4 regions of the Bradyrhizobium sp. SOJA106 genome follow, and region 1 is predicted to be linked to each of the others. Evidence: predicted binding sites of a transcription regulator. Region 1 holds the regulator's gene; each other region holds the start of a gene.

Region 1 (7,744 bases):
AAACCTACCTCACCAAGCAGGCCTCGCTGCTGATGAAATACGCCAGAACCACCTCGGATTCTGAGCTCTCCGCCAAATTGATCAGCAAGGCCGCCGACCTGAAATCGCAAGCCGATCCGCTGCCCGACAAGGATCAGAGTCCCAAAGCGCCGGACGTCAGTCCGGACGAGCAGCCGGGGAGTTGACCGATGCTGGCCGTGGCGCTCGTCCTTCTCATCCTCGCCATGGCCATCCTCATACCGGTCTGTCTCGCCTTCCGGATCATGCCGCGGCGGATTTGACGTCAGTCTTTCACTGCAGTGCGGATCACACAGGATGAATCATCCTGCGTGACCGCCTTTTTGCCTCTGCGCCTGCACTCGGCTAGAACTCTCGCCGCCGATTTGCCCGAAGGGGCGTAGCTGGAGTTTTCACCCGTGGCCCTGATGCCGGTTTCTGACGCGCTTGCCGCGGTGCTTGCCGGCGCAGAGCCGCTGCCTGAAGAGATGGTCGCCCTCGACCACGCCTTCCACCGCGTGCTCGCCCGCCACGTCGCTGCGCGGCGCACGCAGCCGCCGCAGGCGATGTCGGCGATGGATGGCTATGCGGTGCGCGCGGCCGATGCCGCGACAACCGAGTCCCAGCTCACCGTGATCGGCGAAGTCGCGGCGGGCCGGCCGTTTGCGGGATCGGTCGGTAGCGGCGAAGCCGTGCGGATCTTCACCGGCGGCGTCGTTCCCGATGGCGCCGATGCGGTCGTGATCCAGGAGGACACGGTCGTGGACGGCGGGCGCATCACCATCAAGGAAGCGGCAGTGACGGGACGGCACATCCGCCCGGCCGGCGTCGATTTCCGCGAGGGCGACGTGCTGCTGCGCGAGGGCATCCGGCTGACCGAGCGCGACCTTGCACTCGCCGCCGGCATGAATCACCCGCTTCTGCCCGTCCGCCGCCGCCCGAAAGTCGCGATCCTCGCCACCGGCGACGAGCTTGTGATGCCGGGCGCCACGCCTGGCCCCGGCCAGATCGTCTATTCCAATGGCTACGCCCTTCACGCGCTCGCGCGCAGCGAGGGGGCCGATACCGTCGATCTCGGTGTTGCCGCCGATACCCTGGACGCCACCACGGCGGGCATCCGCCGCGCCCGCGAGAGCGGCGCCGACATCCTGATCACCACCGGCGGCGCCTCGGTCGGCGACCACGATCTGGTCCAGCAGGCACTGACGGCCGAGGGGATCGCGATCACATTCTGGAAGATCGCGATGCGGCCCGGCAAGCCGATGATGCATGGACGCCTGGCGGCAATGCGCGTGATCGGGCTGCCCGGCAATCCCGTGTCATCCTATGTGTGTGCCTTCCTGTTCATGGTGCCGCTGATTCGCGCGCTGTCGGGCCGTTCCGTGATTCACCATCGCCGCGAACGGGCGGTGCTCGGCCGCGACGTCGGCGCCAACGACCAGCGTGAGGATTATCTGCGCGCACGGCTGGAGACGCGCGACGACGGCACGCTGATCGCCGTTCCCGTCAATCACCAGGATTCCTCACTGCTTGCGAATCTCGCTGCGGCACAGGCACTTCTGGTGCGCGCGCCGTTCGCGCCGAAGGCCGAAGCGGGCACGCCTTGCGAGGTGCTGCGCCTGCCGGTCTGAACGCGCCGGCTACACGCGTGGCGCGAACTTTGTCGCGTTCACGGTAAATTAAGCAGTTGCGGAACATGTATCGAACATATAGTGTCCGTTCATGATTTGTTTCGAGCATGTAGCGGCTTATCGCTGAATTCAGCGTCTCGGAATCGAACGACATCAACCGGGGGATTTTGGTCGAGATGTTAACGCGCAAACAATACGAGCTCCTGCGGTTCATCAGCGAGCGATTGAAGGAAAGCGGCGTGCCGCCCTCCTTCGACGAGATGAAGGACGCGCTCGATCTGCGCTCGAAGTCGGGCATCCATCGCCTGATCACCGCACTCGAGGAGCGCGGCTTCATCCGCCGCCTGCCCAATCGCGCCCGCGCCATCGAAGTCATCAAGCTGCCCGAGCTGCAGGCCGCGGCCGGCAACCGCCGCGGCTTCACGCCGAGCGTCATCGAAGGCAATCTCGGCAAGGTGAGGACGACGTCCAGCCCGCCCGCCGACGAGGGCGAGCGCCCCGTCGCCGTGCCGGTGATGGGCCGCATTGCGGCCGGCACGCCGATCGAGGCGTTGCAGACTCGCAGCCATACGATCAGCGTCCCGCCCGACATGCTCGGCTCGGGCGAGCATTACGCGCTCGAGGTGCGCGGCGATTCCATGGTGGAAGCCGGCATCCTCGACGGCGACATGGCGCTGATCCAGCGCAACGAGACCGCCGACACCGGCGACATCGTGGTGGCGCTGATCGACGACGAGGAAGCGACCTTGAAGCGCTTCCGCCGTCGTGGCGCCTCGATCGCGCTCGAGCCCGCCAATGCGGCCTATGAGGTGCGCATCCTGCCGCCGAACCGGGTCAAGATTCAGGGCAAGCTGATCGGGCTTTATCGGAAGTACTGATACCGCAAGTCCTGAGCGCGCTGTCCGCGCGCTCCGGTCGGCATCGCCATCAGAGATCGGAGCGGATGATTGTCCGCTCCCGCTGGATAGTCTTTCTGGTTTCGCTCAGATTATCCGGCCCCTGCTCCGACGCTACATCCTCGGCACGCCGCACCAAGCAGACCGCTTCGGGATGGCTTTTGAAGGTTCGAGGAGACGTCATGCGCAAGATCATCCTGAGCACGGTGGCCGCAGCGCTGATTGCGGGATCAACGTCGCAAGCCGTTGCTGCACCATCGCATCGCCATGTCCGCAAGGACACCGCCAAGGAAACGGTAGCGAGCGAGCAAGTCCGAAACGCGCGCAATGCGCTCACGCAGCCATCACAATCGGTCTGGCCATATTCCGGCTGGTCGGCGCCCGCCGGCCGCTGACACGCGCCCACCGAATGCGCGAAAGCAGGGTTTGTTCCTAGCGCCTTCGGGAAAGATAATGTGATCGCATGCTGCGGTGGCGAGCCGCAGATTTGCCTATAACCGCGCAGACGCTATGATGCTTCCACTCTGATAGAGGCCTGCGCCTCGTAAGACAGAGGCGCGGGTTGCTATCTCCGCATGAGGAGCACCCACGATGTGTGACTACAGCCTGCATGCCGTCGCATCGCGCCCTGCCGAAGTCGGCGAGACGATCGTGACGACAACTTTCCGCGGCACCTCGACGCGCGGCTTTGCCTCCGCGGCCGATCCAACAGTCGCGGTCTGCCTGCTGCCGGGAACGGAGCTCGCCTTCGCCGACAACGTCCGCTACGACAATCGCTGGATCTGGACGCGCACCGTCAACTCGCGCGTCGGCAAGTTCGGCAAGATCGATCCGCACATTCCCGATCGCCATCATGATGCGATCGAGTTCCCCGACGGCAAATACGTGCTGGTGACGCAACTCGTCGAAGGCCAGCAAGCAACTGTGCTGCAACTGCCCGTGACGCAGCCGCTTGGCGAGCGCGAGCACAAGCCGCAGGTCAGTGCCGAGAACCGGCCGGCAACTCCGCGTCTGCCGATCGGCTGACGCAGATATCCCGGGCCGACAGCCCGGGCCAGGAAGAGAGATCGCCATCGCCGGCCGTGGCCGGCGACGTGGTGTGGCTTGCGTCTCTCGACATCCGGGCGGACGAGGTCAGCCCACCGCCTTCCCGCCGCACGAAGTTTGCGCTGTCCTGCCTGAATTTTGACCGTCCGCTCCGCAAGTAAATGCCCGATGCTGTCTCGGCTGGTGTCTTGGCTGGCGTCTTGGCACGAGGCGGCGGGCACGTTCGATGAAGACCTTCATTCGCGTCGTTGAGCTCTGGGTACCGGACCGGACGCGCATGCGGCTGGAATTCGGCGGCGGCCTCTACGACGAGGGGCTGTCCGCGTTCAAGGCTGTGAGCGAGGATCTGAATTTCGGATATGACGAGGGACTTCCCGGCAAGGCCTGGGCGAGCGGCCACCCGGTGATTCTCACCAAATTCGCCAACTCCGATTTCAAGCGAACTGATGAGGCGCTGGCGGCGGGACTCACCTGTGGGGTCGCGGTGCCGGTATTTTCAGGCGAATTCCTGCAAGCCGTGATGGTGCTGTTCTGCGGCGACGACGAGGCGCATGTCGGCGCGATCGAGCTCTGGCACAATGATCCTGACGTCTCACACGAGATGGGACTCGTCGATGGCTACTATGGCACTGCCGACATGTTCGAGTTCAACTCCCGCCACACCAGGTTTCCGCGCGGCTTCGGCCTGCCCGGACGCACCTGGAAAGCGGGCCTGCCGCTGATCATCAAGGAACTGCACAACGCCAAGAGCTTTCTGCGCTGGGAGGATGCAGCCGAGATCGGCATCAATCTCGGCGTCGGCATCCCCTACCGAACCGGCACCGACCAGACCTGGGTGCTGACCTTCCTCTCCGCACAGGCATCGCCGATTGCGCGACGCTTCGAGATCTGGGTCCCGAACGAGACCCGCTCCGCGCTCGTCTTCCGCGACGGCGATTGCAGCGCGCAGACCGATCTTGCCGCGCTCTATGCCGAAAAGTCCATCACCAGGGGCGACGGCAGCATTGGCGGCGCCTGGGCCACCGGCATGCCCGCGATCAACGATGATCTCTCCCATGACCGCTCGACCTCGGCCGCGGCGGCACGCGCGGCCGGACTGAGCCGGATGGTGGCCCTGCCCGTCGTCGGCAAGTCCGGCCTCGACTCCGTGCTGGCTTGGTACCTGTAGCCGGTACGCTCAATCATCGGCCTGCAAGTCCGTCTCGGACGGGGTCGCGTTCCGGTTGCGGGGAGCAGCCGGCGGCGCAAGGCTCGCCCCGAAATCAGCCTCGCCCGCAATCGCCGGGGACCACGGCCGGTCGGCGCCTCTCGCCTTCACCGCCTGCACCGCGAATCCGTCGCCGCGACGTGTCAGCGCCAGCGCGCCGTGCGCCGCGAGCCTCTGCCGGTCGACCACCATCGCAGCGCAATCCGGCGGCGCTGGCCTTGCCGTGACCACCAGTGCAGCGCGACTGCAATCATCAGCCAGTGCATCGATCCGCAAGGACAGCGCGACCAGCCGCCCATCGGCGAGCGGCGTGAGGCAGCCGGCCTCGTCGCATGACACGCCGTCGGCCAGTGCGGCACTGCCACCATCGCGCGCATCGGCATCGGCGGCGAGCCACTCCTTGAGCAGAAAACCGTCCTTGCTGGCCCTGATCAGATGCAGGTGGCCGTCCCTGCCACGCACAGCGATACTCTGGCCGTCCCCGGCAATCAAAACGTCGGGTTGGCGCACCGACAGCCCCCAGAGCATCGCCACCAGCAGCACCACGGCGCCGGACCAGCGCAGCGGCGTCCGCAACAAGCCCATCACGATGACCCCGAGGCTCGCCGCGATCAGCGGGCCTATGCCGAATGCCGGGATGCGGCCGACAGCGCCTGGCAATCCCGCTACCCAGCGCGAGACCGCGATCATCCAATCGATACCGATCCCCATCAGCCACCAGAACACGCCGTCGAGCCCGAACGGTGCCGCAAGCAGGCCCAACAGCCCAGCCGGCATGACCAGCGCCGAGACCACCGGCATCGCGCCGAGATTGGCGAGCACACCGAACGGCGTGACGCGGTGGAAGTGAAAGGCGGCGTAGGGCGTGGTCGCAAGCCCCGCGATCAGCGAGGCCAGGAACAGCATCGCGATCTCGCGTCCGCCCCACAGCGCGATGCGCGCGGTCGTGGAATGATCGGGCGAGGCAAACAGGTTCGGCATGCCGATCTGCACCAGCGCGACAAGTCCGAGCGTCGCAGCAAAGGACATCTGGAAGCTCGGATGCACAAGCGCTTCCGGCGCGACCGCAAGCACGATCATCGCCGCCACGGCCAGCGTGCGGAAGGTGATGGCGCGCCGGTCGACCATCACAGCGATCAGCACCACCGCCGTCATGAAGAACGATCTTTGCGTCGCGACTTCCGCGCCCGACAGCAGCAGATAGAACGCCGCAGCGACCAGCGCCGCGGCGGCCGACCATTTCTTGATGGGGAAGCCGGCCGCCAACCCCGGAATCAAGGCCAGCAGCGCGCGCACCGCGAAGAACACGACACCTGCGACGACGGCCATGTGGTAGCCGGAGATCGACAGCACATGACCAAGGCCCGAGATGAACATGGCGTCGTTGACGGGCGTCGTGATCGCATCGCGCCGACCGGTGAGCAGCGCGGTCGCGATGGCGCGATCGTCGCCTTCGAGCGTTGAGCGGATGCGCGCGTCGATCGCATCGCGCAAGCCCTGCATGAACGCGGCGTAGCGCAGCCGCAGGCCGCCGGTATCGGGCGGCACCGACGCCGTGATCGCGCCCATCACGAAGCCGGACGCGCCAATACCCTGGAAGAACATGTCGCGCGAGAAATCGTAGCTGCCGGGTCGCACCGGCGAGATCGGCGGCAACAATCGCGCCTTCAGCTGCACGAAGCTGCCGACCTCGGGCGCAGTCCCTTTGCGCACCGACAGGCGCACGCGCTCGAGCTTGACGTCGCTGCGCTGCGCCTCCATCGCGGTGACGCGAAGGACAAAACGATCGGTGCGCTCGCGGATGTCGCGGGTCTCGACGAAGCCCGACAGCGATACCGAATAGAGCGGCTTTGCCAGTACGGTGTGCGAAATGCGCGCCGTCTTCCAGGTCGCCACGGCAAGGCCGGCCGCGACGGCAGCGATCAGAAGCGCAGGCGCGAACCACCGGCTCCGTCGCAACAGAACCGCGCCAGACATGAGCGCGACCGCGGTGGCGGCAACGACCCACAGCACCGGCTCATGATCGGCCGCGAAGTACAACGCGATGCCGCCGCCGAATGCGACAGGGACCCACGGCAACAGCCGCCCTGCGCCGGTTTCAGCGTGCGCCCATTCGCGGAGCGTCTCGACGGTCGCGGGCCAAAGGCCGGAGCCCACCGGCGCAAAGCCGTCAGCCGCGACGGTTCGGCCCGTCGGCCAAGTTCCCGCAATCCCTTGCGAGACACGCTGCGGCCGGCCCGGCTCTGCCATTCCCTAGCACCCTGCGATACGCGACGGGTGCCGAGGCTACCGGAACGTGCAGGCGGACGAATAGCGGTACGGATCGGGAACGAAGGGGACGCCGCCCTACTTTTCCTCTTCCATCGTCACGGCGACATCCGCTTTCGCCGAGAGGCGGACCTTGTTGCCCTCGACGTCGGCGACGAGACCCTTATCGATGAAATGATGATGGCCCTTGTGGCTGCCCTCACCGCTGTCCTTCTTGGTCAGCTTGATGCGATTGCCCTCGACCCGGTCGACGGTGCCGACATGGACGCCATCGGCGCCAATGACTTCCATATGCTCTGCGATGTTCTGCATGGCGGGATCCTTGTTGGATCCCGGCCAACGCGCTCGCCCGACGTTCGTTTCCATCGCCGGAATGACGATCCCGTGTGCGTCCGCTAGATCAGCGGCACTTGCGACGAGGCGTGGTGATTGACGATCTTCCAGTCGCCGTCCTCTCGCGTGATGACCCAGCTCATCTTGATGACGAGATCGTCTCGCTCGCCCGCGAGGTCGAACGCGATGGTGGCCGCCATGTTGATCAGGTCAGGGCCGGCCTGCGCCGCGTTCACCTCGGAAAAGGTCGCGTTCGGCTTTGCGCCAGCGCGGCAGGCCGTTGAAGTAATCGGCGACGCCGTTCCTCCCCCGATAGAGCTTTGGGTTGGAGCCGAAGAAGAACGCGTTCCTCGCATAGAGCGACG
Region 2 (7,744 bases), 2.3 Mb from region 1:
TTCAGTGCTTTGGCCTTGGTGCGGGCCGTGCTCGTAAAGCCGTTGGCGGCAACTACGATTCCGTGGTGAATTCCAGTCTTTTCGCACTTTTTGGCGAAGGCCTCGATCTGAGGAACTCCTACCTTTCGCCCTTGGTCCCTGCACTCAATGGCGGTCAGATTCGGCCCGTGATGGGTACGACGGATAATCACCACGTCATGTTCACGAAGCCGACTGGTGTCCTTGTCGGGCAACCTTAAGGAGGAAGCGACGGTAACTCCGTCCTGGTGCGCGAACATACGCTCCAAGATGGCGACGAGATTATGGAATCGCTGACCAGGTCGTTCAAGAGAGACGATTTCTTTCACGGCGCAGATCGTACCCCTCAAATTACAGAAGTTTCTCGAAATTACGGCCGCTTTGCCGGAGGTGGCACAACTGGTACTGGGCTTGGCGTGACGCCTGCGGCGGGGCTCGAAGGTGGGGGCGATGCATCGTATAAGGTGTGCACGCCGGCGACAACGAGAGCGATGACCAACACCGCATACACAACAAGCAGTACGCCGCGCGTCTCACGATAGTTTTTCATCGCTTGTTCGATCGGCGTTTCCGCAATTTCTTCCCGCTCGCGAACCGAGATGTAGTTATAAAGGCTCTGCATCCAGCTCCGCCGGGAAGAAGCCTGGCTTTCGAAAAACGCCCCATTGATCCGCCACTGTAACGCGAACGACAAACCGACGAATATTGCGGCAGCAAAATAGAACAGGGAGGAGATGAGAGGACCAGGCGTCTTGGCCGCGTCACCCAGGATCTTCAATATGAAAGGCGCCGCCGAGACGGCCAAGTCGCGCCAGAGTGTCGCCGCAAGATCCTGCGCTCGTTGTGCGACCTTTTGTGTTTCATCAACAACCGTTTTGCGGAGATCGGCCAGCGCCTTCAGAGTCTCGCGGCTCGACGATTGGACGTGAGCTTCATAGGCTGCCTTGGCCGCTTCGAGCGCTTGGTCCAATGTCGTGACAAGATCCTGCTGAGGACGGCTCGCCCGAGCCAACTCGCCGGAAAAGAGCAGGTGGCGTGCCTCGATATCCGTCCCCGACAGAAAAACCCAGGTTGCGGCTTCAGTCAGTCGAGAACGGGCGCCAGGCAGGGCAGCGTCATCGGCTTTAATGCGATAGATTGGAGGCGTCGCTGCCGCCTGCAACCAGACTTGGCCATCCTCGAGCCAGGCGCGGGAGACGAGACCGCCTAACAATCTGCGGGCAGCCACCGCTTCCCATGCTTGATACCCTGGCGATGAAGCTGCTGGTGCGGCCACCAGCATCCAAGGATTGAGATCGGTGACGACCTCACGATCCGGAACAAAGTCGCGGACATAGCGAGTAGGATCGATGCGATCAAGCAGGGATTCCGGAGGCGGAACCGGCTGCGCCAAATCCCATGAAACGACTTCCAGTCCTCGCGCGCGAAATGCCTGTGTGGAATTGAAATCGACGATCGCGAGACGGGGCAGGACAGACCGTTGCGTCAAATAATGTGGAATGCTGGATTGGAAAATAAAGAAGGCACAAGCTGGGGCGGCTGGCTTTCCAAGCGTGATCACGATCTCGCGTGCCGCATCGAAGACATCCGCCGTGACGAGATCGCCACCCAAGGCCGGATTATAAACTTGCAATGATGAGAACGGCGATGGGACTTCGTCGGCGAAGGCGAGCCAGGCCACCTGCGCACCGGCGGACGGCAGCCGCCCTCGCAACACAAGGGCATCAACACGTTCGTCCGCCGAGGCGCCGTTCGCGACTAGCTCACGAACGCGTTCGACCAGATGTGTTGAGTTCGAAGTCATCGAGTGTGATCTTGTCCTTGATGATGATCTCGCCCCTGTCGGGATTCACCGAAATTACAGACGGCGTCAAACCGACGGGGAAGGTAAGTTTGACCCCGCTTGCCGTCTCGACGCGGCGGTTTCTGGGTGCCTGAATCGCGTTCTTTTGGAGGACGAACGACTCTCCTGCCATTCCTTCACGTTTCAGCCTTGCCTTGAAGTCGGTCACGACCGGGCTGTCGTCGGGCAGCGGTCCGAAAATGCTTTTCAGCCAATTTTCAGCGCTTTCGCCTTCGACTGAACCACCTGACTGGCTGGCATCGTAGAGGCGTTGCGCCAGATTTTTCATGGTGTCCTGCGGAAGAATGTCTTTGTGCTTGTAGGCAATGTTGCGCGTGACATCGACGATTGCCTTGGTCAGTTCCTCCTCCGTTCGCTGGCGCCGCACCAGCAAGAATCGCTCAAAATAAGCCGCAGGCCGCTGCGGATTCTGACGATCGACAACGCAGATTTCGTCGCCGTCTTTGCGCAGCTTGATGAGCGCGGCTTTCTGCAAAGCGTTGCGATTCTGAACAAAGGTCCGCTCGATTTCGCCGAAGGTCGGCCGGGGCTTTCCCGAACGTCCGCGGCTGATATCGTAGTCGTAGGTAAGAACCTTCTCGTCCTCGAATTTCAAAAGGGCAAACAGCCGGCCGCTCGAGCAGGACAGCGAGAAGATAAGGAAGGCGCCGACAGCCGTGCTGCCTCCGTGAGCTTCATTGAACGCCGTTGCGAGCTTCTCGCTTTCCTCCTGGAAAGTTGCTTTATCCCGGCCGATCCGTGCGAGCTGCGCCCGTACCGGTGAGTCCGCGAGGAATTCGTATCGATTTCCACTGTTGACCGATCCGACGCGGCCAAGGAAAAAGGGCGCGTGTTGGCCGGCATCGAAAGCCGTCAGTAGCTGAAAGTGTTCCTCTCCGGGGCCGACGATATGGAATACGCTCTGGTCAATGCGCAGGCTTTCGAGCTCCTGCTCAGTAAGGAAGGCCATAAATCACCCTAGAACAAATAGAGAACATTGGCAACCGTGCGATTCTTTTCCAATTATGTCGCATCCCGTTAAGAATCCTGCATTTTTGTCAAAAATTCCACTTGGAATTGTGACCCTGGCTTAATTAGCGTAATGCGCGGGCAGCTCTTCGATTTGCTGAACCTTCGGAGGGTCTTCACGGCGCCGCGAGGTCGATGCTGCAATTCGGTAGCGTGAATATTTTTCGTAAAATTTTGCTTGCGGGAAGCTTTTTCATGATGTGAAATCTAATTTCGGCCAGAAGGCGAGATGGCAAAGAAATTCACGACCGAGAACGTTTTTCATGGATTGAGCCCATGCCGCTACAGTTTTCAGGCCCTGTGAGCGTTTTTCATGATCGGAGGCTGCCAGAAGCCGCCGTTCCCGCCGGCTACGCAGCGCTGATCGACGCCTACAGGCTGTCGGTCCCGATCCCACGCGTGCTTTCCGCCATCGGCACAAAGCACCGCATCGTCGAGCATGGGGGATGGCGCATCTACACGCCACGTCATGCGCCGGACGCCAGCCTCGAGGGACATCTCACCTTCGCGCTCAAGAACGAAGGACTAGACCTTGCCATCCTGAAGCGCCTCTTCCTCGCCGTGAACGAGGACAAGATTGCGGGCCTTGTGAGGCAGAAGCCGACTGGGCTCTACTCGCGCCGCATCTGGTTTCTGTATGAATGGTTGTTGGGGCGCGAGCTCAATCTGCCCGCAGCAGACAAGGTCTCCTACGTCGATGCCGTCGATACCGAACTCCAGTATGCGAGCTCCGGACAGAACTCGGTACGGCACCGCGTCCGCAACAACCTGCCAGGCACGCCGGACTTCTGCCCGCTCGTTTTCAAGACGCCGCTACTTGCGGAATTTGTGGCAAAGGATCTCAAGGAGCGTGCCCGCGTCGTGGTGAGCCAGGTCCCGAAGGATCTGCTCGCCAGAACCGCCGCATTCCTGCTCCTCAAGGACTCGAAGTCGAGTTACGTCATCGAAGGAGAAAGACCACCACAGGATCGCATCCAGCGGTGGGGCAAGGTCATCGGCGAAGCAGGACGAGCGCCACTCGACGAGGCGGAGTTTCTGCGCCTGCAGCGGATCGTCATCGGCGATGAGCGCTTCGTCAAGCTCGGCTTCCGTAACGAAGGTGGCTTCGTCGGCGAGCACGACCGCGAGACGCAAAGACCCATTCCGGATCATATCAGCGCACGCCACGACGATATCGCCTTCCTCGTGCGCGGATTGATCGCGTTCGATCAGGCGGCGGAAAATGAGCTTGATCCTGTCATTGCAGCCGCCGTGCTGGCTTTCGGGTTCGTCTACGTTCACCCGTTTGAAGATGGGAACGGCCGCATTCATCGATACCTGATGCACCATGTTCTGGCTCGGCGCGGCTTCAATCCTGCCGGAATCCATTTTCCGGTTTCGGCAGCCATTCTCGACAAGATCGGCGAATACAAGGACGTGCTGGAAAGCTACTCGAGCAGATTGCTTCCATGCATAGGATGGGAGCCGACTCCAAAGGGTAACGTCAAGGTCCTGAACGATACCGCCGACTTTTACCGCTTCTTCGATGCAACGCCACATGCGGAGTTTCTGTACGAATGCGTGCAGAGGACCATCGAACAGGATCTTCCGAGGGAGACCCGGTTCTTGCGGAGTTTCGATACATTCCGGGCAGGCGTTGAAAACATGGTCGATATGCCGGAACGGACCCTCAATAACCTCTTTGGATTCCTGCAGCAGAATGAAGGGCGTCTTTCAAAGCGCGCTCGCGATAATGAATTCTCCCAGCTGACGCCAGACGAAGTCACGAAGATCGAGGGTCTCTATCTCGAGGCCTTCTCGGACGAGCCTGGAACGGAGAGCTGACCGTGTGCCCGCTATGAAAATATGACCAGGGTCGCCTGGGCCGTGAGCTTTGATATTAGGAGGCCATCTTCGATTTCTTCGTTTTTGATATCCCGCCGGATCCTCCGGAGTTTCCCAATAGGGGACTATACGCCCGCGTGTCGCGGGTGGATTCATTGAGCACGCGCCCGCATCGCCGCGTATCCTTCGAATTTGATTGCATCGATGCCGACTATGTCGACGCGAGCGGACCAGAGCTCCTGAGCGGCTTTCGTGCTGGACAGACCAAGCCGTTTGCACTCCTGCGTGTGGTGACGACGCCGGCTCGGTTTGATCGCTTTGCGGGCGCAACGCCAGAGCCAGGCGATTGGTTTCATCTCGAACTCAGGCCCAAGGGCCATGGTCTGCCGGCATGGCATGCTCAACTCGAGGGTAATGGTTATTCGATGCATGCCCGGGGAGTTCTGATGTTCGCGCGGCTGCTCAACGCTCCCGGCGAGGCGCCACCGCACCCCTTGAGGCCCCAAGCCCTCGGTGCCGCAGTGGCCCCGCGGCTGGTATTGCCGGAACCGCTCGTTGCGGCCTGTGCGGCACTTCCGCCCCCGGCGACGCCCGCCGAAGTCTCAGCCATCCTCAAAGACCTGCCACAAGCGACATCCATCCGGGTCAGGGATGTTGGCCAGGCAAATTTCATTTCTCTGTGCGACGATGGCGGCAGTGCAATTCTGCACTTCGATGTCGGATTTCCGATCTCTTTCAATCGCCACACTTTTCCATCCAGATTCGCTGTCGATCGAGCCGAGAAGCTTCCGATCGTCCTCTCGCATTGGGATTGGGATCATCTCCATGGCGCGCTCCTTCTCCCGCATCTGCTCGGCTGCCGCTGGATTGTCCCGGACCAGCGGCTGGGACCTGGTGCCGCGCGCCTGGCACATATGCTGGACCAGAGGGGTAATCTGGTCGTACGCCCTGCCAACGCAAGGATCCGTTTTCCTTTTGGCGAATTGGTAAGAAGCGGCGGCCGCCCCTCCGATCTCAACGACAGCGGATTGACCATCCTTGCGACCCTCACGAGCGGACGATCAGCTTTGCTGACCGGCGACGCAGACTATACGCACCTCAAGCATGCCAATGCCAAGCAGGTAGATCACTTAGTCGCAACTCATCATGGCGCGCGCTTTAATGCAGGCGCGCCGTTGGTGCCAAAGCCAAATAGCGGGCAGGGCCAACTGGTGATTTCGTGTGGATATCGCAACGTCTATGGGCATCCGCACCCGGATGGGCTATCCAAGCATGCGAGGTCGGGTTGGACGACCTATATCACCACCGCTGGGCGAAGAGGTGTCGCCAGTAGAGGCGACCGCATCGTGGATTGACGGTAAAGCGCCGAGGTCTTCTGGCTGCCTTGAAGGCCTCGTGATTCACCAGAGGGGTTAGATGTCGCAGCTCATGGAATGCCCGCTGCACGTTGATAGCAGGGACCGGTTTGAGTTCGCACAGGCGGAGCAGCCGATCCATTTCGAGATTGACACCATCGGCTACCTGATCAAACCCGCAGCGTAAGGCTAGCATGTCCATGAGTACAAGACCGCCAACCGGCGCGACCGTTCTGCCGCCTGAGCTCGAACAGGCGCTCAAGCAATATCAAGATTGGCTCGCTCAGCATCTTCAAGCCGAACAGGATGCCAGCGCCATCACGGCGACGCTTTATCACTACACCGACCTGCGTGGTCTCGAGGGCATTCTCAAATTCGGCAAATTCTGGTTCACGGATTATCGCCATCTCAATGATCCGAGTGAACTGAAGCACGGAATCGACATTGCGCGCGACGTTGCACAACGCATCGCGACCGGAGCCGACGGAAGCGTCCGCCTGTTTATCGACCATTTGCTCGACCTCTTTCGTCATGACAATTTCGCCTCCACGCTGGAATTCTTCATCGCCTGCTTCAGCCGGGCCCGCGACGACCTCGGCCAGTGGCGAGCGTATGCGGACAACGGTCGGGGCGTCGCGATCGGGCTCTCGCCCTCGATCTTTGCGGTTCACGACAATCCGCCTGCAGGTCAGCTTCCCGATTTCGTCGGACCCGTTCGCTACGACCTCGACGACGTCTGCCGCCGACATGGCGCGTGTATCGAGGAGGCGGCCGCGATTGTGTTGTCGGCTGCGGAAAGCCACTCCAATTTGATGTCAGACCGCAACATCAGGATCCCGTTCCTGGGCCAATTGGCGCGTGAGGTCATAGCTTCTCCATTGATCTGGAACTGCCTGACTTCGAAGCATCCCGCCTATCAACACGAACAAGAAGTGCGGCTGGCAATCATGGGCACGCCCGATCACCTGGCGCCTCATGTTTTGACCCGCTTTCGCGGCAGCGAGATCGTACCCTATATCGCTCATCCGCTGCCGGTCCGTGAGCCGCACAAGATTGCCGAGATCGTCGTGGGTCCAGCAGCGCCGCTCGACACCGAGCGGACGCTAAAGACCATGCTTCGCTCGATCGGGATTGACGTGGATTTCCCCATCACACGTTCCGACATTCCTTATCGCGCCAGCTAAACGAGTAGGTGGGGAGCGCCAGCCGGCGAGATATGACGCTATGTACAATCTTTTCGTTGCCTATGACACGCAAGCTTGGGACGGATCGCCCTGGCAGACTGACCTGTCGCGATGTGTGCGGGAATATACCGACACCGCCATCACCGAGCGATTTGGCGGGCTTGACGAACAAGCTGTGTCCGAGCTCAAGCGCCTGCCTTCGATCTTCGCATACGAAGCAGTCCATCGGTTGCCGCCACGATTTGGTGTCGTCCGTGACGTCACGAAGCGACAGGGGCAAGTTCGCGTAGAATACGAAATCCAGTCCATGACGTCGTTCCTGACGGCCGCGGACCTGGAGTCGCTCACGTTCGAGCTCGATATCGGGCAGTGGGAACTGAATCGCACCCATTGGGCGGTGAAAGACATCAACCTGCCAAAAGAGCTGCATGCCGCACGAGGTATCGTGCTGCCGTCCTGGACACGGCAAGCGACGAAAACTGTCGATATCA
Region 3 (7,744 bases), 120 kb from region 1:
CGGTGACGAGCATGATCTGGTCCGCATCCTCCACGGGGAAGGACGCGACGAGGTTGCCGTTGCGGCTGTTGACGCTCATGGCGACGATGCCTTTGCCGCCGCGCCCCGTGGTGCGGTACTCGTAGGACGAGGTCCGCTTGCCGTAGCCGTTGACGGAGACGGTCAGCACCACCTGCTCCTGCGCCGACATCTCGACATAACGCTCCTGGGCGAGCTGGAAGCTGCCGGAGGTCTCCTCGGCCTCGGTATCCGCCGCCGCCTCGTCAGCCGCCGCTTCGCCGGCGACCGCGCGGCGCATCTTCAGGTAAGCTGAACGCTCGTCGGAGGTGGTCTCGACATGGCGCAGGATCGCCAGCGAGATCACCTTGTCGCCCTCGCCGAGCGCAATGCCACGCACGCCCATCGAGGTGCGCCCGGTGAATACGCGCACGTCGGGGACCGGGAAGCGGATGCATTGGCCGCCGGCAGCGGTCAGCAGCACGTCATCGCGCTCGGTGCAGATCTGGACGTCGACGATCGCTTCGCCGTCGTCGAGCTTCATGGCGATGATGCCGGAGCGGCGGACGTCGACGAAGTCGGACAGCTTGTTGCGCCGGACATTGCCGCCCGTCGTCGCGAACATCACGTCGAGCTGGCCCCAGGTGGACTCGTCTTCGGGCAGCGGCATGATGGTGGTGATGCGCTCGCCCTGTTCCAGCGGCAGGATATTGATCATCGCCTTGCCGCGCGCGTTGGGAGCTGCCATCGGCAGCCGCCAGACCTTCTCCTTGTAGACCTGGCCGCGCGAGGAGAAGAACAGCACCGGAGTATGAGTCGAGGCCACAAAGAGCCGGCTGACGAAATCCTCGTCGCGGGTCTGCATGCCGGCGCGGCCCTTGCCGCCGCGGCGCTGGGCCCGATAGGCCGACAGCGGCACGCGCTTGACGTAGCCGGCGTGCGAGACGGTGACGACCATGTCCTCGCGCTGGATCAGGTCCTCGTCCTCGACCTCGCCCTCCTGCTCCATGATCACGGTCTTGCGCGGCGTGGCGAACTCCGCCTTCACCTCCGCAAGCTCAGTCTTGATGATGTCGAGGATGCGCCCACGCGAGCGCAGGATCTCGAGATAATCGCCGATCTCGCCGGCAAGCTTTGCCAGTTCCTCGCCGATTTCGTCGCGGCCGAGCGCGGTGAGGCGTGCGAGGCGCAGCTCGAGGATCGCCCTCGCCTGCTCCAGCGACAGGCGGATGGTGCCGTCCTCGTTGATGCGATGGCGGGGATCGTCGATCAGCGTGATGATGTCCTCGACGTCGCGCGCCGGCCAGTCGCGCGTCATCAGGGTTTCGCGGGCAGCCGCCGGTGTCGGCGAGTGCCTGATGACCTTGATGATCTCGTCGATATTGGCGACTGCGATGGCAAGCCCGACCTGCTCATGCGCGCGCTCGCGCGCCTTGCGCAGCTTGTACTTGGTCCGGCGGGTGACGACCTGTTCGCGGAAACCGACGAAGATCGTCAGCATGTCCTTCAGGTTCATCGTCTGCGGACGACCACTGTCGAGCGCGACGGCGTTGACGCCGAAGCTGGTTTGCAGCGGCGTGAACTTGTAGAGCTGATTGAGCACCACGTCGGGCACGGCATCGCGCTTGAGCTCGACCACGACGCGGTAGCCGTCGCGATCGGATTCGTCGCGCAGGTCGGCGATGCCCTCGATCTTCTTTTCCTTGTAGAGCTCGGCGATGCGCTCGACCATCGTCGCCTTGTTCACCTGATAGGGGATCTCGGTGATGACGATCGCCTCGCGCTCCTTGCGGATCGTCTCGAAGGTGACCTTGCCGCGCATCACGATGGAGCCACGGCCGAGGTGATAGGCGCTGCGGATGCCCTGGCGTCCCAGGATGATGCCGCCGGTGGGGAAATCCGGGCCGGGGATGATGTTGTTGAGCTCGTCGATCGTCAGCGCCGGATTGTCGATCAACGCGAGGCAGGCATCGATCACCTCGCCGAGATTGTGCGGCGGAATGTTAGTGGCCATGCCGACGGCAATGCCGCCGGCGCCATTGACGAGCAGGTTCGGGAACCGCGCCGGCAAAACCACCGGCTCCTTGGTCGAACCGTCGTAGTTATCCTGAAAGTCGACGGTTTCGTTATCGATGTCGTCGAGCAGCTTCAGCGCGATCTTGGCCAGGCGCGACTCGGTGTAGCGCATCGCCGCCGGCGGATCGCCGTCGACGGAGCCGAAATTGCCCTGCCCGTCGACCAGCAGCTCGCGCATCGAGAAAGGCTGCGCCATGCGCACCAACGCATCATAGATCGCCTGGTCGCCATGCGGATGGTATTGGCCCATGACGTCGCCGACGATACCGGCCGACTTCTTGTGCTTCTTGTCGGGCGTGTAGCCTTTCTCGTTCATCGCGAACAGGATGCGGCGATGCACCGGCTTCAGGCCGTCGCGTGCATCGGGCAGCGCGCGCGACACGATCACGCTCATGGCGTAATCGAGGTAGGACTTCTTCATCTCGTCGAGGATGGAGACGGGGCGAATGTCCGAGGGTTGCGCCGGCTGGTCGCCGGGCTTGTTGTCGTCGTCAGCCAAGGGGAAATCCGGTGAGGTTTATCTGGGAATCATATAGCGCATCGACGCCCCGATAACCACCCTTACGGCCCGTCCCAAGGTGCTTTTTCCGCTCATTCTTCCAATAACTTAAGCCCCTGCGACCGCCACTTGGGCGGCTTCCGGAGCAGCTTGCAGGAATTGCGCTTTGGCCCCTGTCAAACCGGGCGGCAGGAGCCCCGGCGAGCCCGCTGGCCGGGCGCGATCCGAGTTCATCCCAAACGTGAAGCGGGCCCGGAAGTCCCGAGCCCGTCCCGCCAATTAGTACGATCTGCTGACCTCGCGTGGAACGCGCCGCCCGATCCGGCCCGTTGTCGCGGGGTGGCCCGCCTCAGAACGGGATATCGTCGTCCATGTCGCTGTTGCGGCCACCGCCGCCGGCAGCCACGGGACGGCGCGGCGCGCTGCTGACGGGACCCGAGGAGCCGAAATCGCCGCCCGGCTCGTCGCCGAAGCTGCCGCCTCCTCCGCCCCCGCCGCGACCATCGAGCATCGTCAGCGTCGAGTTGAAGCCCTGCAGCACGACCTCGGTGGAGTACTTCTCAACGCCGCTCTGGTCGGTCCATTTGCGGGTCTGCAGCGCGCCCTCGATGTAAACCTTGGCGCCCTTCTTCAGGTACTGCTCGGCGACCTTGCAGAGACCTTCGTTGAAGATCACCACGCGGTGCCACTCGGTCTTTTCCTTGCGTTCGCCGCTGTTCTTGTCGCGCCAGGTCTCCGAGGTGGCGATGCTCAAATTCGCGATCGGCCGCCCGTCCTGGGTGCGGCGGATTTCGGGGTCCTTGCCGAGGTTTCCAACCAGAATGACCTTGTTGACGCTTCCCGCCATCGCCGCTCTCCACTCCAAATGCCATTGAATGTCAAAAGGCCGAACCCGCCCGCCGCGAAGCTCCGCCGCCCCGTTGAGCCGACCTATACGCTCGCGCGGGGTGATCAGCCCGTCGCCCCTCAGGTTATCCCCACATATAGCATCAGCCCTTGGCTTGTTCCAGATTTGTTCTTGTGCAGATCGCACTCAACGCGCGGCAGGACCGGGCGGAGGTGGCGTCAAAAATAGCAAGCGTCGGATGGAACTTTTTCCGGTTCCCGGCAACGGGCAAAAGCGCTTAACATTCATCAAGTTAGAAACGCCTCAGATGGTCCCTGACTGTTGCATTTCGGAGACGGACTCTGCCTCACCATTGAGCTACGGTTGCCTTGGAATTGAGTCCATATGGGCGTCGCGCCTGATCAACCGTTTCGGGGACTTCGAGAAGCGGACGAAACTGGGGAGACTGCAATGAATAAGATTTTGTTTGGTGCAATCAGTGCAATAGCGTTGGGCCTGTCGGCTCCCGCAAGCGCGGCGGATCTCGCGGCGCGTCCCTACACCAAGGCTCCGGCACCGGTGGTGGCGACCGTTTACGACTGGAGCGGCTTCTACATCGGCATCAACGGTGGCTGGGGTACGAGCCGCAATTGCTGGGATTTCGTGACACCGGTCGTCGGCACGCTGATCACAGACGGCTGCCATGACGCGTCGGGCGGCACGGTCGGCGGTCAAATCGGATATCGTTGGCAATCCGCCAACTGGGTGTTTGGCCTGGAAGGCCAGGGCAACTGGGCTGACTTCAGCGGAAACAACATCAGCCCGACTGCCCCGGGTCAGCAGAACCGTACTCGGATCGATGCCTTCGGCCTGATTACCGGCCAGGTCGGCTATGCCTGGAATAACGTTCTGTTCTACGTAAAGGGTGGTGGCGCGGTCGTGGGCGACAAATACGACCTCATCGTCGCGCCAGGTTTCGTGGGTGCAGGCACTACCTTCGGATCGGCCCGGGAAACCCGCTGGGGCGGAACGGTCGGCGCCGGTCTCGAATTTGGCTTCGCTCCAAACTGGTCGGTAGGCGTCGAGTACGATCACATCTTCCTCGGCAGTCGTAACGTCGACTTCACCCTCGGCGGCGTTCTCGTCCAGACCGAACGCGTCCGCCAGGACGTCGATATGGGTCTCGTTCGTATCAATTATCGCTGGGGTGGCCCGGTCATCGCGAAATACTGATATCCATCTGACATCATTCACAGATCAAAGGCCGGCCTTGCGCCGGCTTTTTTTTTGCGTGATCCCGAGCTGCGACAATCTGCCAACAATTATGACGTTTTGCAGCTGTTGTGGCTTTTGAGAGACACAACTTGCGGATTTGGTGGTGTAAGCACGGCGCCAGTTGGACCACGGCGTCCGATACCCTTCTGCACGCGGAAGGCAACAACAGAAACTGGGACTGGGATTTTGGTTGAAATGAAGAAAGTTTTGTTGGCTTCGGCCTGTTTGTTCGCTCTGGCTGCCCCCGCGTCGGCGGCTGATCTCGCGGCCCGCCCGTACACCAAGGCTCCGGTCGCAGTGGCCTCGGTCTACAACTGGACCGGCTTCTATCTCGGTATCGTCGGCGGCGGCGCTTGGGAAAACGCTTCGGGCGACCCGAAGATGAAGGGTGGCTTCGTCGGCGGCACCGCCGGCTACAACTGGCAGACCGGCAACGTCGTGTTCGGCATCGAGGCCGACGGCGCCTGGGCTGACGTCAGCGCCACGGCGACCGGCGCGACCGCTGTCCCCGGCTTCGGCGTTGTGACCGCAACCGCCAGCTCGAAGACCGACGCGATGGGCACTGTGCGTGGCCGCATCGGCTGGGCCGTCAACAACGTCCTGCTCTACGGCACGGGCGGCTACGCCTGGATCGACAACAAGATCACCCTCTCGGCGCTCGGCGTGAGCGCGTCGGACAGCAAGTGGCACTCCGGCTGGACCGTCGGCGCGGGCGTCGAAGCGTTCATCGCGCCGCAGTGGTCGATCAAGGGCGAATACCTGTATCGCAGCCTCGGCGGCGAGACCTACTTCGCCGGCGCCCTGCCCACCGGCACGCTCAACTTCCACACCGTGCAGGTCGGCGTGAACTATCACTTCGGCGGCCCGATCGTCGCGAAGTACTGAGCTTCGTCTCACGACCGACGTCATATCGTCACGAAAGGCCGGCCTCGCGCCGGCCTTTTTGTTTTTCGCGCGCCGCTGATTGGCGCCGGTCACGTGCGGATTCCCCAAACCCGCACTCGACGCTTCGCCTGTTCCAGATCCCTCACTCCTGCCAGATGCCGCCAGCGCGCCAACAATCCGTTGACGATTCGCAAAGTCCACTGGAAATCCGCGCTCGTTCTTCCTACGTTCGCTGCCATACCCATCGGCGCCGTTCCCGGTTCCGGGCGAAGCGCGCCTCCAGCGTCGGCGCGCTCGCGCACCCATGGGATTCCTTGAGGGCAACTCGGATGGATGAAGTGATCAAGGCGAAGCGCCAACAGCAGAACGCGGGCTCCAGCCTGCGCGCAATTACGATCCGTGGCGCGCGCGAGCACAACCTCAAGAACATCGACGTCGAGATTCCCCGCGACAAGCTCGTGGTGTTCACCGGGCTCTCCGGCTCCGGCAAATCCTCGCTCGCCTTCGACACCATCTACGCCGAAGGCCAGCGCCGCTACGTCGAGTCGCTCTCGGCCTATGCCCGCCAGTTCCTGGAGATGATGCAGAAGCCTGACGTCGATCAGATCGACGGGCTGTCGCCGGCGATCTCGATCGAGCAGAAGACGACGTCGAAGAATCCGCGTTCGACCGTCGGCACCGTGACCGAGATCTACGACTACATGCGCCTGCTCTGGGCCCGCGTCGGCGTGCCCTATTCGCCCGCGACCGGCTTGCCGATCGAGAGCCAGACCGTCTCGCAGATGGTCGACCGGGTGCTGGCGCTGCCCGAAGGCACCCGCCTCTATCTGCTCGCCCCGGTCGTGCGCGGCCGCAAGGGCGAGTACCGCAAGGAGCTCGCCGAATGGCTCAAGAAGGGCTTTCAGCGCGTCAAGATCGACGGCACCTTCTACGAGCTGGCCGAAGCCCCTGGCCTCGACAAGAAATTCCCGCACGACATCGACGTCGTGGTCGACCGCATCGTGGTCCGCGGCGACATCGGCCAGCGCCTCGCCGAAAGCTTTGAGACTGCGCTGAAGCTCGCCGAAGGCCTCGCCGTCGTCGAGTTCGCCGACGCGCCGGCCGCCACCGCGCCCGCCGAGGAGAAAAAGAAGACCGCGAAGATCCACGACAAGAGCGGCCCCGAGCGCATCCTGTTCTCGGAAAAGTTCGCCTGCCCGGTTTCCGGCTTCACCATCCCCGAGATCGAGCCGCGCCTGTTCTCCTTCAACAATCCCTATGGCGCCTGCCCGGCCTGCGGCGGTCTCGGCGTCGAGCAGCATGTCGACGAGGACCTCGTCATCCCCGAGAAGGACCTCACCTTGCGCAAGGGCGCGATCGCGCCCTGGGCCAAGTCGTCATCGCCCTACTACACGCAGACGCTCACAGCGCTCGGCAAGCACTACAAGTTCACGCTCGACACCAAATGGAAGGACCTGCCGAAGAAGACGAGAGACGCGATCCTCTACGGCTCCGGCGAGGACGAGATCAAGTTCTCCTACGAGGACGGGGTGCGCTCCTACGACACCAAGAAGCCGTTCGAGGGCGTGATCACCAACATCAACCGCCGCTACCGCGAAACGGAAAGTGAATGGGCGCGCGAGGAGCTGGCGAAATATTTCCACGACGTGCCCTGCGAGGGGTGCAAAGGCTTTCGGCTCAAGCCCGAGGCGCTCTGCGTCAAGGTCGGCGGCAAGCATATCGGAGAGATCTCTGAGCTGTCGGTGAGGAAGGCCGGCGAGTGGTTCGAGGGCGTGCCGGCGGCGCTGAACGCGCAGCAGAACGAGATCGCGGGCCGCATCCTGAAAGAGATCCGCGAGCGCCTCACCTTCCTGCTCGACGTCGGCCTCAATTACCTCACCCTGTCGCGCTCCTCCGGCACGCTGTCCGGCGGCGAGAGCCAGCGCATTCGCCTGGCCTCGCAGATCGGCTCGGGGCTGACGGGCGTGCTCTACGTGCTGGACGAGCCTTCGATCGGCCTGCACCAGCGCGACAATGCCCGCCTGCTCGACACGCTGAAGCGGCTTCGCGATCTCGGCAACACCGTGGTGGTGGTCGAACATGACGAGGATGCCATTCGCCTCGCCGACTACGTCCTCGACATCGGCCCCGGCGCCGGCATGCACGGCGGCAACATCGTCGCCGAGGGCACGCCCGATCAGATCATG
Region 4 (7,744 bases), 850 kb from region 1:
CGCGTCGCGCATGAGTGCATCGTCGATCCCCGTCCGCTCAAGACGACGTCTGGTGTTACGGTGGACGACATCGCCAAGCGCCTGATCGACTACGGCTTCCATGCCCCGACCATGAGTTTTCCGGTGCCGGGCACGCTGATGATCGAGCCGACCGAGTCGGAATCCAAGGCCGAGCTGGATCGCTTCTGCGATGCCATGATCGCGATCCGGAAAGAGATCGCCGAGGTCGAGGCCGGCCGCTTCAAGATCGAGGCCTCGCCGCTGCGCCACGCCCCGCACACGGTGCACGACATCGCCGACGACGATTGGAAGCGCGCCTACTCTCGCGCCGAGGGCTGCTTCCCCGCGGGCACCTCGCGCACCGACAAATACTGGTGCCCTGTGGGCCGGGTCGACAATGTCTACGGCGACCGCAACCTCGTGTGCTCGTGCCCGCCGGTGAGCGATTACGCGGAAGCCGCGGAGTAAGACGCAACGGAGGTTTCGTAGGGTGGGCAAAGCGGCTTGTCCGCCGTAGCTCGAAGAGCGAAGTGCCCACCATCTTTGCATGCGATGAAGGATGTGGGCACGGCGCTTGCGTGCCTTTGCCTATCCTACGGCACTGAACGCTTGTTTAAGGCGCGACCAACGATCGGCTTTCGCGATCCCACCGCCAGAGCCATTCGTTCGTCAGTTCGGTACCGCCCCACCAACGCTCGATCGGGTTGTAGAATCGGAAATCCTCGTCCCCTGCCAGCACCGATTTCCCGAGTTCAGTGACGACAAGCGGGATTGTTTGTATCGTGCGCGACGGAGAGCATCGTCATGCATATCGAGCGAGAATGGTCCCTCTTCCAACCGGCTACGGCCGGCACCGCACATCGCGCGAGGCCATCAAGCAGCGCGCCGACTTCCCAGTAGTCGAACACGCGACGCTCGTTGCGCTTCAGATAGCCCGGGAAGACGTCAAAGGGCTGCACGTCGCCCGCCGCGACTAATTCGAGTATCCGCGTTTCTGTGGCTCCAAGACCTGTGGTGAGGTTTGGAAGCTCTTGGAGCAGGTCAAGGGCACATCGCTCAAGCTGCGGAAGCGGTTTCAAATCCGCCTTGAGGAGGTCGAACCAAGCCTGTGGCGTCGGCGCGCGATAGGCCCGCCACGCATGACCAGCCAGCTGCAGGTGACCTTGCGCGGGCTTGATAACAGGCGGATCCAGCTGCGCAAGTCGATCTGGCTCGATACCACCAACAGCAATGTCCAGGCGACGTATCATGAGTTTGGAGATTGCCGCTCTGTCGCTGCTGCAGTGATCGAGCAGCCAGAGCAGAACCAATTGCCCATTTGGTTCTGGCCCCATCCACAATTCAGCCGAGTCGCATTCCGACAGCAGCTCGATCAATCCCCGCCCGCCAACGCCCGATTTCTCAATACGCCAGGCTGGCGTATCGTCCAGCCAATGCAGGTGAGGTTGCTGGGTCGTACGCGCCGCGAAGAATGCCTCGAGCTCGGAGTCGGACGGCAGCGGCCCCCCAGACGAGCCGGCGCTCGATCGCGATCACGAGATCGGCGAGACCGGCGCGTTGCAGAGCGCCGGCGGCGGACGATTCTGTTGTCAGAATGAGCCGGGTCAACGAGATCACCCGCTCTCGTTTAGTCCTGCCAAAACGAAACGGACACCGAAGACGTCGGCAACTCAACGTCCTCAGTGCCCGCTCCTCGCGAAAATTCGCTAGGTCTTACTCTTCGGCCGGCTCCTCGCCGTCAGCGTCGCGCTCGGGGGTGCCGGCGAGAATCTGCTCGGCGATCAGGCCGGAGTTCTGGCGGATCGAGGTCTCGATCTTGGCCGTGATGTCGGGGTTGCCCTTCAAGAACGCCTTGGCGTTCTCGCGGCCCTGGCCGAGGCGCTGGCTGTCATAGGAGAACCATGCGCCGGACTTCTCGACGATGCCGGCCTTGACGCCGAGATCGAGGATCTCGCCCATCTTGGAGACGCCCTCGCCGTACATGATGTCGAACTCGACCTGCTTGAAGGGCGGCGCCAGCTTGTTCTTGACCACCTTCACGCGCGTGGTGTTGCCGACCACTTCGTCGCGCTCCTTGATCGCGCCGATGCGGCGGATGTCGAGACGAACGGAGGCGTAGAACTTCAGCGCGTTGCCGCCGGTCGTGGTCTCGGGCGAGCCGTACATCACACCGATCTTCATGCGGATCTGGTTGATGAAGATCACCATGGTATTGGACTTGTTGATGGAGGCCGTCAGCTTCCGCAGCGCCTGGCTCATCAGACGCGCCTGCAGGCCCGGCAGCGCATCGCCCATCTCGCCCTCGAGCTCGGCCTTCGGCACCAGGGCCGCAACCGAATCGACCACCAGCACGTCCACCGCACCCGAGCGCACCAGCGTGTCGCAGATTTCCAGCGCCTGCTCGCCGGTGTCGGGCTGCGAGATCAGAAGCTCGTCGATATTGACGCCCAGCTTGCGGGCATAGACCGGGTCGAGCGCATGCTCGGCGTCGATGAAGGCACAGATGCCGCCCTTCTTCTGCGCTTCCGCCACCGTGTGCAGCGCCAGCGTGGTTTTTCCCGAGGATTCCGGCCCGTAGATCTCGACGATGCGCCCCTTTGGCAGGCCGCCGATGCCGAGCGCGATATCGAGCCCGAGCGAGCCGGAGGACACCGCCTCGATGTCCATCGACCGGTCGCTCTTGCCGAGCTTCATCACCGATCCCTTGCCGAACTGGCGCTCGATCTGGGAGAGCGCGGCGGCCAGGGCTTTACTCTTGTCCATGGAAGATCCTTCGACGATACGCAGGGCAGTGGCGGACATTGGGTCGTGCTCCTTATGGCGAGGATTCGCGTGTGGGACAAACGATTGGCGAGGCGCTCGGCGATAAAAGCAATGTACACCATCTGTTCTATGTTCGCAATATGTTCTTTTCACAGGTCGGGGACAGCACCACAGGTCGAGTACTGTCCGTATTTGACCCCCGGTGTCCCAAGTTGATTGTCGCCGTGTGCAAGCCGCCTGATCCGCCTCAGCGGGTGTCCCGCCACGTGACACAAAACCTTGGCACAGATCGTGCAGACTATTCATCACCGGGGAATTGCTCGTTCCGACCCGGGGCTGGAAAGCCGCCGCCCGCGCTCAATTTAAGCGGGCGGCGTTTTTGTTGGCCGTGCCTCTGTTCGATTGAAACTGATCCACAGCAAAGACGCAGCCGCGGCGCCGTCATAAATCCGCAATGCTGCGGCACCGAACTTTCTGGGGCCACCGGCTTTGTCGGGTAGCGGGGCCGCCACAGCGGGGATCTCCATGACGGAAAACACGCACCACGATGCGACGAGGCGCAATCACCTCCTCGAGGCGGCGCTCGAGGAGATGGCGAAGTTCGAGCGCAGGGAAAACGAGTTCCGTAGGAAGGACCGCGAAGAGCGCGCCGCCGAGCTGCGCCTTCCCATCAAGGTTCATTAGGCCGCGGCAGGAGCTGGTTTCGCCGGGACCTTTTTCGCCAGGACCTTTTCGCCAAGACCGTTTCGGAAGCTGACCCGGTTTCTACCGGCGCCGCTCCCGTGCCTGTCCCGCATTCGACCAGGAATGGCTCGGGACAAAGCGGCGCTATAGGTACTTAAATACCTAAATCGAGCCGTTGATTCCGCAGCGACATCTCCCCGCGTCCTACTGTGCATGGGGTTGTTTTCGGTTCTTGAAAGCCGCCATTGTGCGGATCCGATGGCTCGGGCCCGCTTGCGGCTGCGCCTGACGCCGCCCTACAGCAGCATCAGCAGCGCGACGCCGATGACCAGCACCACGAAGCCAGCCGCCGTCGCGGCGGCAAATGACCGCTCTACGTTATCCATGATGCCACCCCGTTCTCGGCGCGCCACGTTTCCCCCATGGCCTCGCCGATGGAACGGAATCTCGCCCGCCGGTGTGGCTCCAGTTGTGCGATCGGATGGCCAAATTGGGACCGGTGCGGGGCCAGTCTGCGACCTCCTGGCGCGCCGCTTTCAGGACAGCCGTCAGGCGCCTGTAAGCCGACTCTCCTAATTTCGTCTCGCCCGGTGGACCAACACCGGGCCTCCATACCAGTCGGTGACCCCGCTCGGCACCGAGCGGGGTTTTCTCGTTGCACGACACGCAAGCGGCGCGATCTGCCGGAATGTCAGGCTGCCGTAAGCTGAGGCCGCTAGGGTCGTCGGGCTATGGTGTTGCAGCCCAGCACCTCAGCCTCCAATAACCTCAAACCCGCTTGGCTCTCCCCAAGCGGGTTTTTTCAGGCCTGCCCGCCCGTTCGCGGGGCGGTCTCCTCCCGCGTCAGCCGCAGCGAGAAGGCGCGGATCGCGGGTGCGGCCACGAGCACGATCGGCAGCATCGCAGCCCATGCGACCAGCCACGACAGCGTCCAGTGCTGCAGGAAGAGCGTCGCGCTTGCCGCGGGAAAGCTGGCGATCCCCGCCGCGATCAGCGAGGTCAGTCCGGACTGGACGACGCCAAAGACGAAATGACTGTAGCGGCGGGGGATGCCGAGCATGATGCGCCCATGTCGTTGCTTGTTGCTGCCGTCGAGCGGCCAAGCAAGGCACATGCCGGTGCCCGCAGAGATGCGGCCCGATGCGCGCTGCCGCGCGCCGGCGTCGATCAGTGTCGCGCGCCGCTTCGGAACTCTGTTCATGGTCGGAGAACCACGGAGTACCGCCTCTCGCGGATGGCCTCTTTCGAAATTCGATCTCGTCTGTTTCGGAAGACGGCTCGAGCAAGGCGGCGGGCCGGTCTCGGCGCAGCATGCCGTCGCGGTTCGACGGCGGCCTATTCCGTAGCCACCCGGAATTGATCTGGGCGTGGTTTGGGACTGCACTGCGCGCCCGTGGCCTTGGGGGGCGGGGCCGTCACGCGTGATCGGTGCCAGCCATGCCGCGCTACTTCTTTCGAATCCGGAACGGCCGCTATTCCGGCTGTGCGGACCAGGCGACGGAATTTGTCGATCGCGATTCGGCCTGGCGGGAGATGACCAGCGTCTGCGCCGACATGGCGGCCGGCATCGCCCGCAAGCTCCAGCAGAATTCTGAATGGCATATGGAGCTGCTCGACGAGGCCAAGGAGCCCGTGTTCCGGATCCGCATCGTCGCAGAAACCTTGGAATAGGGGCCCGCCCTAATCCGCGCTGGGCAGCCGCCGCATGGTGAACTCGATCTCGCCGCCCGGCAGCTCGCGCCAAGTCTCGACGGCGCTCATATAGCCGGCCTTGGGGTAGCGGGCGAAGAAGGCCTCCGCCCTCGCCCGCGCCGCCGGGCGCGGCAGGATGAAGGTCTCGCGCAGATAGCCGTCGCCGGTGGTCGCGCCCGGCTTGCCGCCGGTCTTGCGACGGCGCGCCATCCGTTCGGCGAGATCCCTCGGCCGGTCGGCCATGTCCGCCCTCCTCTACGCAATACTGACCGGCTCAATGTAGGGAGCGAGTTGTCGGAAGAGGAGTCCTATTCCGGAGGCGTCGTTGCGGCCTCCGACGGACGTCGCAGTCAGTTGGCCGTGGTACCCATCTTGCCCTTCTTCGGTGCGCTGGTTGCGGCCGAGGCCTTCGGCGCCGCCGGCTGCTTCGGCGGGTCGGAGCGCATGCCGCCCCAGGGATCACTGGACGATTTGGCGTCCGGAATCTTCTTCAGCGTTTCCTTGTAGGCCTTCTCACGTTCGGCGTCCGCGGCCTTCTCCTCGGGGGTCTTGCCCGGGCCCTCCTGCAGCAGATTGAGATTGGGCATTTGCGCGTAGGCAGGTCCCGCCACCACGGCCAGCAGCACCGCCGCCATACGGAAAAGCTTCATCACTCACTCCTCGATCATTCAATCAGGGGCGGATCAACCGCGCCTCGTCATCCCTGTCAACGGCCGCTCGGGGCCGAACGGCGCGCTAGAGCCGGTCCGACCGGCACGATTTCGGCGTGTGCAGCCAATCGTCCCAGATCGGGCCGCATCTGGTGCAGCCCTCCAGTACGAGGCCAAGTGCCATCAGCGAAAACACGAGGACACACCGACGCAACATCGTCCACCCGCTCCCAAGCGCGCTATCATACCGGGCGAAGTCAGGCATTTTCAAGCCGACGGGGCCAGCGCCGGGACGGGTGACTTTGCCGCGCCGATCCGCGCAGAATGCGCCGAGACATCCGGCAACGATGGAGGACACGACAGCAATGCAAACGCAGCCAGAAGCCGAGTTCGGCATCGCTGATGCGAGACGCATCCTCGGCGAGGTCTTTGCGCCCTGGGTCCAGGATCTCAACCTCGCCGTCGAGCGCATCGAGCACATCCAGCCGGCGGACGTGCCGGACTGGCAGCCCGGCGCGCTGCTGCGAATGCCGTTTTCGGAGCGGCTGTGCCGCAACGGCGGCGTGGTCTGCGGCCAGGCGCTGATGGCGCTCGCCGACACCGCGATGGTGATCGCGAACCTCGCCGCCAATCGCGGCTACCGTCCGATGACGACGGTCGACCAGACCACGCATTTCATGCGCGCCGTCTCCTCGTCGGACGTGCTGGCCGATGCGCGCGTGGTGCGACTCGGACGCTCCATGAGCTTTGGCCGCGTCACGCTGCTCTCGGCCGCCGACAACAAACAGGTCGCGATGGTGTCGAGCGCGTTCGCGATGCTGCCGGGCTGAGCATTGGCCGGCAAAGAAGAGAGCCGCGAGAGCGCAAAGCGCCGCGGCTCTCCATCTCCATCGGAGCGTAGGGCCAAAAAGCTTGTCGGGAAAGTCGGGAGCAAGTGACCCACCGCTTCAACGTCGTAAACGAAATCTGAAGTGTTGCACAAGTAGCGCCAGTATTGAGTTTAGTTCAACGTAATTTCTATGCACTACCTCACTATCGTCGTTTTGGATGAATCCCAATGATCGAGAAGCGTGCAGCGCAGCGTCACCGTGTTTTCAAGGGAGGGACGATCACCTTTGAAAACAGCGGCATCGCGTGCACGGTGCGAAACATGTCTGAAGGCGGCGCGGCGATCGACCTCGATTCACCCGTCACACTGCCGCAATCATTCACGCTCTCCATCGCGCGCGATAATTTCGTGCGCAATTGCCGCCCCGTATGGCGTAGCGACCGGCGCGTCGGCCTCGGCTTCGTGCAATAATTCGCGCGATGTGAACAAGCGTTCGCATCGCATGCACATCGCGATCAAGAAGGCGTGATACGACGACGGCGTCGCCAGCGCAGCGCCGCGGTCACAAGCGCGATGATCGCGAGAGCGATCGTCGTCGATGCCGCAACAAATCGTCCGCCCGGACGATCGATCGTGCGCGACCATAACGATAGCGCTTCGCCGGGCCGTGCCAGACGAAACGCAACGACGCTGTCGCCGATCGAGGTGCCCGCCTCGGAGTGGCCGCCGGCGCCGATCGCGACATATTGCTCGCCCTTCCAGAGATAGGTCATGGGATTGGCGACGCCGGGCACCGGCAGCCGGCCCTGCCAGAGCTCCGCGCCGCTGCGCGCATCGAAGGCACGCAGATAAGCATCCATCGCGCCGGTGAAGACGACACCGCCGGCGGTGACCGCCGGCCCGTTGAGAAGCGGCGCGCCCCAAGGCAGCGGCACGCCCAATGGCGCAAGATCCTCAGTGGTGCCGACCGTCGCGCGCCAGAGGATTTTTCCGCCCTTCAGATCGACCGCCACCATCTCGCCCCATGGCGGCTTGTTGCAGAGCATGCCGAGCGGCGAGGTCACCATCGCGCGTGACATCGCGAATGGCGCGCCGCGCTGCCGGCCGAAATCATGACCGGGCGGCG

What was found. The regulator LexA, encoded in region 1, represses DNA repair genes until DNA is damaged. The targets are predictions, from matches to a motif close to TGTTCNNNNTGTGTTCNG.
Region 2: a site for LexA is predicted at 2,841-2,858, ahead of AC5V87_RS33435 (nucleoid-associated protein). Genes of this name have one in related genera too.
Region 3: a site for LexA is predicted at 5,774-5,791, ahead of uvrA (excinuclease ABC subunit UvrA). Genes of this name have one in related genera too.
Region 4: a site for LexA is predicted at 2,894-2,911, ahead of recA (recombinase RecA). Genes of this name have one in related genera too.

Annotation. Positions count from the first base shown of each region.
Region 1 is NZ_CM182549.1:4,816,430-4,824,173, forward strand. It holds gene AC5V87_RS22275 (hypothetical protein) at 1-185, shown strand, start outside; gene AC5V87_RS22280 (molybdopterin molybdotransferase MoeA) at 417-1,628, shown strand; gene lexA (transcriptional repressor LexA) at 1,805-2,506, shown strand; gene AC5V87_RS22290 (hypothetical protein) at 2,707-2,919, shown strand; gene AC5V87_RS22295 (hypothetical protein) at 3,116-3,550, shown strand; gene AC5V87_RS22300 (GAF domain-containing protein) at 3,798-4,739, shown strand; gene AC5V87_RS22305 (ComEC/Rec2 family competence protein) at 4,749-7,028, opposite strand; gene AC5V87_RS22310 (DUF2171 domain-containing protein) at 7,125-7,358, opposite strand; partial or broken gene AC5V87_RS22315 (nuclear transport factor 2 family protein) at 7,442-7,744, opposite strand, start outside.
Region 2 is NZ_CM182549.1:7,071,370-7,079,113, reverse strand. It holds gene AC5V87_RS33445 (restriction endonuclease) at 1-347, opposite strand, end outside; gene AC5V87_RS33440 (hypothetical protein) at 389-1,822, opposite strand; gene AC5V87_RS33435 (nucleoid-associated protein) at 1,782-2,831, opposite strand; gene AC5V87_RS33430 (Fic family protein) at 3,167-4,714, shown strand; gene AC5V87_RS33425 (ComEC/Rec2 family competence protein) at 4,870-6,069, shown strand; gene AC5V87_RS33420 (hypothetical protein) at 6,131-6,256, shown strand; gene AC5V87_RS33415 (DUF2971 domain-containing protein) at 6,264-7,253, shown strand; gene AC5V87_RS33410 (toll/interleukin-1 receptor domain-containing protein) at 7,294-7,744, shown strand, end outside.
Region 3 is NZ_CM182549.1:4,696,075-4,703,818, forward strand. It holds gene gyrA (DNA gyrase subunit A) at 1-2,572, opposite strand, end outside; gene AC5V87_RS21720 (single-stranded DNA-binding protein) at 2,922-3,419, opposite strand; gene AC5V87_RS21725 (outer membrane protein) at 3,870-4,631, shown strand; gene AC5V87_RS21730 (outer membrane protein) at 4,869-5,558, shown strand; gene uvrA (excinuclease ABC subunit UvrA) at 5,888-7,744, shown strand, end outside.
Region 4 is NZ_CM182549.1:5,666,732-5,674,475, forward strand. It holds gene gcvP (aminomethyl-transferring glycine dehydrogenase) at 1-468, shown strand, start outside; gene AC5V87_RS26720 (hypothetical protein) at 753-1,376, opposite strand; gene recA (recombinase RecA) at 1,714-2,802, opposite strand; gene AC5V87_RS26730 (hypothetical protein) at 3,289-3,447, shown strand; gene AC5V87_RS26735 (DUF2798 domain-containing protein) at 4,250-4,507, opposite strand; gene AC5V87_RS26740 (DUF6894 family protein) at 4,885-5,118, shown strand; gene AC5V87_RS26745 (hypothetical protein) at 5,128-5,382, opposite strand; gene AC5V87_RS26750 (hypothetical protein) at 5,490-5,789, opposite strand; gene AC5V87_RS26755 (PaaI family thioesterase) at 6,155-6,619, shown strand; gene AC5V87_RS26760 (PilZ domain-containing protein) at 6,847-7,089, shown strand; gene AC5V87_RS26765 (pyrroloquinoline quinone-dependent dehydrogenase) at 7,134-7,744, opposite strand, start outside.